Regions from separate parts of the Curtobacterium sp. PvP017 genome, predicted to be linked through region 3. Evidence: predicted binding sites of a transcription regulator. Region 3 holds the regulator's gene; each other region holds the start of a gene.
What was found. The regulator HrcA, encoded in region 3, represses chaperone genes, less so after heat shock. The targets are predictions, from matches to a motif close to TTNGCACTCGNNNNNNNCGAGTGCNAA.
Positions count from the first base shown of each region.

Region 1 (3,272 bases), on a different contig from region 3:
TCCGCCTTCTACAAGGACTCGTCGGGCAAGACGCTCGCCGACTACTCGTACGCGGCGGAGTCCTACGACGCCACCGTCCTCGCCGCCCTGGCTGCGGTGAAGGGCAAGGGCACCGACTCCGGCACGATCCAGGCGAACATGGCCGCGGTCTCCGGAGCCGACGGCGGCACCGAGTGCGCCACGTTCAAGGAGTGCGTCGCGCTCCTCGACGACGGCAAGGACATCCACTACACCGGCCCGTCCGGCATCGGTCCGTTCGACGACAACAACGACCCGTCGAGCGCCTACATCGGCATCTACAAGTTCGACGGCGACAACAAGCCCGTCTACCAGAGCGCCATCCAGGGCGCGGTCAAGAAGTAGAGCACCGGCTCCACCCCACGAAAGCGACAGTCCCCCGCGGGTCATCCGCGGGGGACTGTCGCTTTCGCGTGCGGGCAGCTGCGCCGTGCTGACGGGCGGACGGGAGGCCCGGGGTGCGCCCGTCAGGCGGGCTCGGCCGGGGCAGGTGCGAGCGCTCGGCGACGGGACGCCCGCGCGGCGGCGAACGAGTCCGCCGTCAGCACCACGAGCGCCAACCACACGATGCCGAAGCCGAACCAGCGCGCGGGCGGCATCGCCTCGTGCTGCACCACCACACCGACGAGCAGCTGCATCACGGGCGCGAGGTACTGCGTCAAGCCGAGGGTCGACAGGCTCACCCGCCGCGCCGAGGACGCGAACAGCAGGAGCGGGACCGCCGTCGCCGGCCCCGTGAGCACCGTCACCAGGACGTGCACCCAGCCCTCGCCCGTGAACGTCACGCCGCCGCCGAGGCCCGTCGCACCGAGGACGACCAGCGCCACGACCGCGATCGGCAGCAGCCACACGGTCTCGATCGTGAGGCCGCTCAGCGCGTCGACCGTGCCGCCGACGCGCTTCTTCACCAGGCCGTAGAGGCCGAAGGAACACGCGAGCACCAGCGAGATCCACGGCACCTGGCCGTAGCCGACGGCGATCACGACGACCGCCACGACGCTGATTCCGACGGCCGCCCACTGCGTCGGCCGAAGCCGTTCGCGCAGGACCACGACGCCGAGTGCGATCGTGACCAGGGGGTTGATGAAGTACCCGAGTGCCGCCTCGACGGTGTGGCCGGTGGTGGTCGCCAGGACGTACACGGTCCAGTTCACCAGGATGAGGACCGCGGCCAGGCCCATCACTGCCATCACCCGCCGCTGCGCCATCAGGGTGCGGGTGCGGAGCCACGAGCGGGTGACGGCGATCGCCACCGCGCAGAACACCAGCCCGAAGACGATGCGCCAGGCGACGATCTCGAACGCGCCGGCCGGGGCCATCGCCGCGAAGAGCAGGGGCATGAGGCCCCAGAGCCCGTACGCGATGATCGCCTGCACCACGCCGACGGATGCCTCGCTGCGGACGGGTCGCGCCGGACTCGGTTCACTCACGGAACCATCCTAGGAACGACCGCTGACTCGCCGGACGGACCACGGGCCTCCCGGTCGCCCCGAACGCACGGACGCCCCGCCGGCCGACAGGCCGAACGGGGCGTCCGAGAGGAGTACTGGACTCAGTTGACGACGACCGCGAGGACGTCACGGGCCGACAGGACCAGCAGGTCCTCGCCCGAGTACTTGACCTCGGTTCCGCCGTACTTGGAGTAGATGACCTTGTCACCCACGGCGACGTCGAGCGGGACGCGGTTGCCGTTGTCGTCGATGCGACCCGGACCCACGGCGACGACCTCGCCCTCCTGGGGCTTCTCCTTCGCGGTGTCGGGGATGACCAGACCGGATGCGGTGGTCTGCTCCGCCTCGACCTGGCGGATGACGATGCGATCCTCGAGCGGCTTGATGCTGACGGCCACGGTGACCTCTTCTTTCTCGGTACGGACTCGGTACAGATGAAAACCGGGTTGGCACTACGCACAGGAGAGTGCCAACGCCAACTCTAGGGGGACACTGGCACTCGGTCAATCCGAGTGCCAGCACATCAGGGGAACATCCAGCACCTGGGAGGATCGGGACATGGAAGCCGCCGAACTCGCCGCACTGCTGACCCCTGACGGGATGGCCCTGCTCGACCGTACCCCCGGCGTCTCGGACGGCGGCGAGATCGTCCGGGTGGTGTCCCGGCTGCGGTCCGAAGGCCACGACCCGCAGCTCGTCTCGGCGGTCCTGACCCAGGCGAAGCTCCGGCAGAAGGCCCGTGGCAAGTTCGGCGACTTCGCCGCCCGCATGCTCTTCACCGAGGCCGGACTCGAGCAGGCGACCCGCTTGCAGGTCGCCGCACAGCACGCCGGGCGCTTCGCCGCGGCCGGGCTCACGCGTGTCGCCGACCTCGGCTGCGGTATCGGCGGCGACGCGATGGCGATGGCCGCGCTCGACCTCGACGTCACCGCGGTGGACCGCGACGAGGTCACCGCTGCGGTCGCGACGCACAACCTCGCGGTGTGGCCGAACGCACGGGTCGAACTGGGCGACGCGGCCGCGTTCGACGTCTCCCGCGTCGACGGCATCTGGATGGACCCCGCACGTCGGACCTCCGGCCACTCGGACACCCGTCGCCTGGCCGACCCCGACGACTGGTCGCCGTCCTTGGACACCGTGTTCGCCGCCGCGACGAGCACCCCGACGGGCGTGAAGCTCGGGCCCGGCATCGACCGCGACCTGATCCCCGACACCGCCGAGGCGCAGTGGACCTCCGTCGACCGCGAGGTCGTCGAACTCGCGCTGTGGTTCGGGCCCCTCGCCCGGCCGGGGATCCGCCGAGCGGCCACCGTGATCGGTGCGCACGGCATCGCCGAGATGACCGGCCCGGCCGACTCCGAGGACGCTGCGGTGGGCCCGCTCGGCGCCTACCTGTACGAGCCGGACGGCGCCGTCATCCGCGCACGGCTCATCGGCGACCTGGCACGCGCCCTCGACGGCCACATGGTCTCCGACGGGATCGCGTACGTGACCTCGGACCGTGCCGTGACGACGCCGTTCGCCCAGGGCTTCCGGGTGCTGGACACCATGCCGCTCGACGTGAAGCGCCTGTCGGCGCGGCTCGCCGCGGACGGCATCGGCACCGTGGAGATCAAGAAGCGCGGCGTCGACGTCGATCCGGCGCAGTTCCGCAAACGGCTGCGGCTGCGCGGGACCGGCCGGGTCACGCTCGTGCTCACCCGCCTGGACGGGCGGCACAGCGCGGTCCTGTGCGAGCGGCTCAGCTGATGAAGGCGCCGGTGCCCGAGTCGTAGTCGTAGGTGGAGTACGAGCTCTGGCCGA
Region 1 is NZ_JBSSCY010000002.1:538,031-541,302, reverse strand. Features, by position in the region: gene ACVKXF_RS06690 (ABC transporter substrate-binding protein) at 1-363, shown strand, start outside; gene rarD (EamA family transporter RarD) at 486-1,448, opposite strand; gene groES (co-chaperone GroES) at 1,571-1,867, opposite strand; gene ACVKXF_RS06675 (class I SAM-dependent methyltransferase) at 2,028-3,218, shown strand; gene ACVKXF_RS06670 (DUF4190 domain-containing protein) at 3,211-3,272, opposite strand, start outside.
Region 1: a site for HrcA is predicted at 1,962-1,988, ahead of groES (co-chaperone GroES). Genes of this name have one in related genera too.

Region 2 (3,272 bases), on a different contig from region 3:
GGGACGGGACGTGTCGGGACGGGAGGGGACGTGCGCCGCACGGACACGCGCCCCGCCCCCGCACGCGGAAGGGCCCCGCACGCGCAGCGTGCGGGGCCCTTCCGGAACAGCGGACCTAGAAGTCCATGCCACCCGTCGGGTCGCCGGCCGGAGCGGCCGCGGCACGCTCGGGCTTGTCGGCGACGACGACCTCGGTCGTCAGGAACAGACCGGCGATCGACGCAGCGTTCTGCAGCGCCGAGCGCGTGACCTTGGCCGGGTCGATGATGCCCGCGGCGATGAGGTCGACGTACTCGCCGGTCGCAGCGTTGAGGCCCCAGCCCGACTCGAGCTCGCGCACCTTGGCGGCGACGACACCCGGCTCGAGACCGGCGTTCAGCGCGATCTGCTTGAGCGGCGCGTCGATGGCCACGCGGACGATGTTCGCACCGGTCGCCTCGTCACCCTCGAGCTCGAGGGCCTCGAGTGCGACGGCACCGGCCTGGATGAGGGCGACGCCACCACCGGCGACGATGCCCTCTTCGACGGCAGCCTTCGCGTTGCGGACGGCGTCCTCGATGCGGTGCTTGCGCTCCTTGAGCTCGACCTCGGTCGCGGCACCCGCCTTGATGACGGCGACGCCACCGGCGAGCTTCGCGAGGCGCTCCTGGAGCTTCTCGCGGTCGTAGTCGGAGTCGGTCGCCTCGATCTCGGAGCGGATCTGGCGGACACGGCCGGCGATCTGCTCGGCGTCGCCGGCACCCTCGACGATCGTGGTCTCGTCCTTGGTGATGACGACCTTGCGGGCACGACCGAGCAGGTCGAGCGTCGCGTTCTCGAGCTTGAGGCCGACCTCTTCCGAGATGACCTGGCCACCGGTCAGGATCGCGATGTCCTGCAGCATGGCCTTGCGACGGTCACCGAAGCCCGGGGCCTTGACGGCGACGGACTTGAAGATGCCGCGGATCTTGTTCACGACGAGCGTGGCCAGGGCCTCGCCGTCGACGTCCTCGGCGATGATCAGGAGCTGCTTGCCCGCCTGGATCACCTTGTCGACGACCGGCAGGAGGTCCTTGATGTTCGAGATCTTCGAGTTGACGATCAGGATGTAGGCGTCCTCGAAGACGGCTTCCTGACGCTCGGGGTCGGTGACGAAGTACTGCGACAGGTAGCCCTTGTCGAAGCGCATGCCCTCGGTCAGCTCGAGCTCGGTGCCGAAGGTGTTCGACTCCTCGACGGTGACGACACCTTCCTTGCCGACCTTGTCGATGGCCTCGGCGATGAGCGCGCCGATGGTCGGGTCTGCAGCCGAGATCGACGCGGTGGCGGCGATCTGGTCCTTGGTCTCGATGTCCTTCGCGTTGGCGAGGAGCTGGTCGGAGACGGCGGAGACGGCCTTCTCGATGCCGCGCTTGAGCGACACGGGGTCGGCGCCGGCGGCGACGTTGCGGAGGCCCTCGCGGACGAGTGCCTGGGCGAGGACGGTCGCGGTGGTCGTACCGTCACCGGCGACGTCGTCGGTCTTCTTGGCGACCTCCTTGACGAGCTCCGCACCGATCTTCTCGTACGGGTCGTCGAGCTCGATCTCCTTGGCGATGGAGACACCGTCGTTCGTGATCGTGGGGGCGCCCCACTTCTTCTCGAGGACGACGTTGCGGCCGCGCGGGCCGAGCGTCACCTTCACGGCGTCGGCCAGCTGGTTCAGGCCGCGCTCGAGGCCACGGCGGGCCTCCTCGTCGAAAGCAATGATCTTAGCCATGTGAGTTCTCGTCCCTCCCGGACGTCGTGGGGTCGTGCTGGCACTCAACGTGAGCGAGTGCCAACGCCGATTCTGGCACTCGCCCGGTGCGAGTGCAACACGATCTGGAGGCTCGTCACGTCTTCCCAGCACACGTTGCGCCAACAGCGCACCCCGACCACCGCCGCGGGCCGCCCGCCACGCACGCCGAGCGGCGCGGGCCACGCACGACGAACGCGCCGCCCCTGACGGGACGGCGCGTTCACGATGCGTGTCGTGTGGTCAGGCCGGTCGGACTGCCTCCGCCTGCGGGCCCTTCGACCCGGTGCCGACGTCGAACACCACTGCCTGGCCCTCCTCGAGGACCTTGTAACCCGACATGTCGATGGCCGAGTAGTGCACGAACACGTCCTGGCCTCCTCCATCGACGGTGATGAAGCCGAAGCCCTTTTCAGCGTTGAACCACTTCACGGTTCCGTTGGCCATGATCTCTTGCTCCCTGGTACTGCTGTGCGAACGACGTGTTCGTCGTCTGCAAGGGACTCTGCTGGAAGCACGCCGATCAGGCAAGAGGTGTGACGTTGTTTCACGTCGATTCCGACAGAAATCAACGTGCCCGAAACACGACCGTCACAAATGCGGACGGAACGGGCCCGCGGAATGCGGATCAGCCGGTGTAGTCGGCCCCGAGCACGACGCTCACATCGGCGTTCGGGAACGCTGCCGACTGCTGCACGGCGGTGACCCCGAGCTGCTTCGCGATGCCCTGCGCGACCGCTGCCTGCGCGGCCTGCTGGTAGTACACGATCGTCGACGTCGACCCGGTCGTGCCGGCGTCCCCGGTCGAGGCGACCTGCCAGCCGGCACCGGTCAGCGTGGCGCTGGCGCGGGCGGCGAGGCCGGAGGTGGTCGTGCCGTTCAGGACGACGACGGTGGTCGTGCCCTGCTGCGCCGGCGTGGCCGCGGCCGCTCCGGAACCGGCATCCGCACCGGCCGACGAGGAGGCCGAGGGCTTCGAGGTGGCGGACGCGGACGGCTTCGACGTGGCCGACGAGCTCGTCGACGCCGAGGGCGAGTCCGACCCGCTGAACGAGTAGCTGCCGTTCAGGAGTGCGAGGACGAGCACGCCGATGCCGACGAGCACGCCGGTGGCGAGTGCCGCCCAGGCGAACGCGATCCAGCCACGGCCGCGGCGCTGGGCACCGCGGTGTGCGCCGACCCGGGGGCCGTCGGCGACGTCGTCGAACCGGTCACGGGGGAATCTGGTGCTCATCGTTCCTCTTCACGTCCTTCGGGAGCGCCGCCGGGCGCGACGAAGCTGCGCGTCGCCCGGGCGCTGGTGCGCGCGTGCCGGAGCCGCTGCAGCCTGGTGACGAGCTGCGGGTCGTACGCGAGTGCCGCGGGCGAGTCGATCACGCGGTTCAGCACCTGGTAGTAGCGCGCCGGCGACATCTCGAACTCGACCCGGATCTCCGCTTCCTTCGTGCGGTCGTGCCGTGCCCGGTCGTGCTCGAACGACAGCACGTGCCTGGCGAGCTCGGTGAGCTCGTCAGCG
Region 2 is NZ_JBSSCY010000002.1:700,430-703,701, reverse strand. Features, by position in the region: gene groL (chaperonin GroEL) at 116-1,738, opposite strand; gene ACVKXF_RS07420 (cold-shock protein) at 2,000-2,203, opposite strand; gene ACVKXF_RS07415 (LytR C-terminal domain-containing protein) at 2,385-2,990, opposite strand; gene ACVKXF_RS07410 (DUF3263 domain-containing protein) at 2,987-3,272, opposite strand, start outside.
Region 2: a site for HrcA is predicted at 1,776-1,802, ahead of groL (chaperonin GroEL). Genes of this name have one in related genera too.

Region 3 (3,272 bases):
TGCGACTTCGCGAGCTGCTCGACTAGCTGCCGCTCCTTGTGCGACAGCTTCGTCGGGGTGACGACCTGCACGCCGACCCGGAGGTCGCCGCGGCCGCTCCCGCGCAGCTTCGTGATGCCGCGGTCCTTGATGACCAGGACGTCGGCGCTCTGCACCCCTGGACGGATCTCGAGTTCGACGGGCCCGTCGAGTCCGTCGATCGTCGTGGTGGTGCCGAGCACGGCATCGGTCATCGCGACCTCGAGCGTGGCGAGCAGGTCGTCGCCGTCGCGGCTGAAGACGTCGTCGTGCCGCACCCGGATCTCGAGGTACAGGTCGCCGGAGGGGCCGCCGGCTGGGCCGACCTCGCCCTGGCCGGGCATCTGCAGGCGCAGGCCCGAGTCGACGCCGGCCGGGACGTCGACCGGAACCGTACGACGGGCACGGACGCGGCCCTGACCCTGGCAGGTCGGGCAGGGGCTCGGGATGACGGTGCCGTAGCCGCGGCAGGTGCCGCACGGGGCGCTCGTCACGACGTTGCCCAGGAGCGAGCGGACCTGGCGCTGGATGTTGCCGGAGCCGCCGCAGATGTCGCAGGTGCGCGGGCTCGTGCCGGGTGCGCAGCACGAGCCGTGACAGGTCTCGCACAGGACGGCGGTGTCGACCTCGACGTCCTTGTGGGTCCCGAAGACGACCTCGTCGAGGTCGACGTCGATGCGGAGCAGGGCGTCCTGCCCCCGCTCGGCACGGCTGCGGGGACCGCTGCCCCGGCCACCGCCGCCACCGCCGCCGAAGAAGGCGTCGAAGATGTCGCTGAACCCGCCGGCGCCGCCACCGAAGGGGCTGTCGGCCTGTGGCCCGGCGTCGTACCGGCGCCGCTGCTCGGGGTCGCTCAGGACGTCGTACGCGTGCGTGACGTCCTTGAACCGCTCGGCGGCCTCGGGGGCCGGGTTCACGTCCGGGTGGAGCTCACGCGCCAGGCGGCGGTAGGCCTTCTTGATGTCGGCATCGGAGGCGTCTCGCTGGACGCCGAGGACGTCGTAGTGGTCTGCCACGTATCCCTCAGTCGGTTGTGTTCGGTCGGTCGGTCGGTGTTGCAGTCGATCAGTGTTCGCCCAGGAGCTTGGACAGGTACCGTGCGACGGCCCGGACGGCCGCCATGTTCGTGCCGTAGTCCATCCGGGTCGGTCCGAGGACGCCCAGGCGTGCCACCTCGCCGCCACCGGCGAGGTACCCGCCGGCGACGATGCTCGTCGCGTCGAGCCCGTACTCGGCGTTCTCGACGCCGATGCTGGCCGCCACCGCGATGTCGTCCACCTGCATCTCCCCGAACAGCCGGAGCAGGGTGACTTGTTCCTCGATCGCTTCGAGCACCGGGAAGAGGCCGCCGGAGAAGTCCTGCTCGCTCTTCGCCAGGTTCGCGGCGCCGGCCATCAGCAGGCGGTCCTGTCGGTTCGCCGCGACCTGCTCGATGAGGGTCGCCACGACGACCCCGCCGAGCGTCTGGGCCTCGGGGCGGAGCTGTTGCGGCACCGCACGGAGCGCGGTGGGCACGTCCTGCAGCAGGAGCCCCACGGCCGCACCGTTCAGCACGGTGCGGAGTTCGGTCAGCAGCGGCTCGTCGAGCGCGACGTCGGTCTCGACGACGCGCTGCTCGACCCGGGCGGTGTCCGTGATGAGCACCACCATCAGCCGGGCGTCGCCGAGTCGCACGAGTTCGACGTGCTGCACCCGGGCGCGCACCATCGACGGGTACTGCACGAGGGCGACCTGGTTCGTGAGCTGGCTGAGCAGGCGCACGGTGCGGCCGAGGACCTCGTCGAGGTCGTTCGGGGCGCCGAGGAAGGTCTCGATGGCGTGCCGCTGGGCGCTCGTCAGCGGCCGGGCCGCGGCCAGGTGGTCGACGAAGAGGCGGTACCCCTTGTCGGTCGGCACGCGACCGGACGAGGTGTGCGGGGCGACGATGAGCTGCTCGTCCTCGAGCAGGGCCATGTCGTTGCGGATCGTGGCGGCACTGACACCGAAGGCGTGCCGCTCGACGATCGTCTTCGAGCCGACCGGTTCGCGGGACGCCACGTAGTCGCGCACGATCGCCTTCAGGACCTCGAGGCTGCGTTCACTGACCACGAGCGCTCCTTCCTGGTCGATCTGGCACTCGGACGTGTCGACTGCTGATCCTACGCCCGCGTGACTGCACCCCCGATACGCTTCCGGCATGACCTACGGACAGCAGCCCGGTGGCCCGCAGAACCCGAACGGGCCCCAGTACCCGAGCGGGTACACGCCGCCGCAGCCGATGAGCCCGGAGGACCAGCGCCTCTGGGCAACGCTCACGCACATCGGCGGGATCTTCTTCACCGTCGTCGCGCCGCTCGTGGCGTACCTGGTCCTCCGCGATCGCGGCGGCTTCATCCGCGAGCACACCCGGGTCGCCCTGAACTTCCACATCACGATGGCGATCGCGTACTTCGTCGGTTCGCTCACATCGGTGTTCGGCGTCGGGTTCCTGATCATCCTCGCCGCTGCGATCGTTTCGCTGATCTTCAGCATCATGGCGGCCGTCGCGGCGAACCAGGGCCAGTTCTACCGCTACCCCCTGTCGATCGAGTTCATCAAGCAGTAGGGCCGGCAGGCGACCGGCGGACGCCGGTCAGTCGAGCAGTTCCCGCACCACCGCGTCGGCGAGCAGGCGACCCTGCAGGGTCAGGTCGATCCGTCCCCGCACCGCGGCCGACCCGTCCACGAGACCCCGTGCGATGAGTCCCGCGACCCGGCCACGGGCCTCCTGGCGGATCTCGCTCGTCGCGAGCTCCCCGCGGACGCGGGCGGCGAGGAGCAGCCGCTCGACGTACCGGGTCTCGTCGTCGATGGTCTCGCGGCCGGCGGCGGGCGAATCGCCGGACAGCACCCGGTTCGCGTACGCGGCCGGGTGCTTCACGTTCCACCAGCGCGTGCCGGCGACGGCGGAGTGCGCGCCGGGGCCGACGCCCCACCAGTCGTGGCCCTTCCAGTAGGACAGGTTGTGCCGACTCGCGTGCGCGTCACCGCGCGCCCAGTTCGACACCTCGTACCAGGAGTAGCCGGCGTCACCGAGCACCTGGTCGGCGAGCTCGTACATGTCGGCGGCCAGGTCGTCGTCGGGCGCGGGGAGTTCGCCGCGGGCCACCATGCGGCCCATCGCGGTGCCGTCCTCGACGATGAGCGAGTACGCCGACACGTGGTCGGGCTCGCAGGCGATCGCGGCGTCGAGCGACGTCCGCCAGTCGGCGAGGGACTCCCCCGGCGTCGAGTAG
Region 3 is NZ_JBSSCY010000006.1:59,349-62,620, forward strand. Features, by position in the region: gene dnaJ (molecular chaperone DnaJ) at 1-1,034, opposite strand, end outside; gene hrcA (heat-inducible transcriptional repressor HrcA) at 1,084-2,106, opposite strand; gene ACVKXF_RS12775 (DUF4870 domain-containing protein) at 2,195-2,602, shown strand; gene hemW (radical SAM family heme chaperone HemW) at 2,630-3,272, opposite strand, start outside.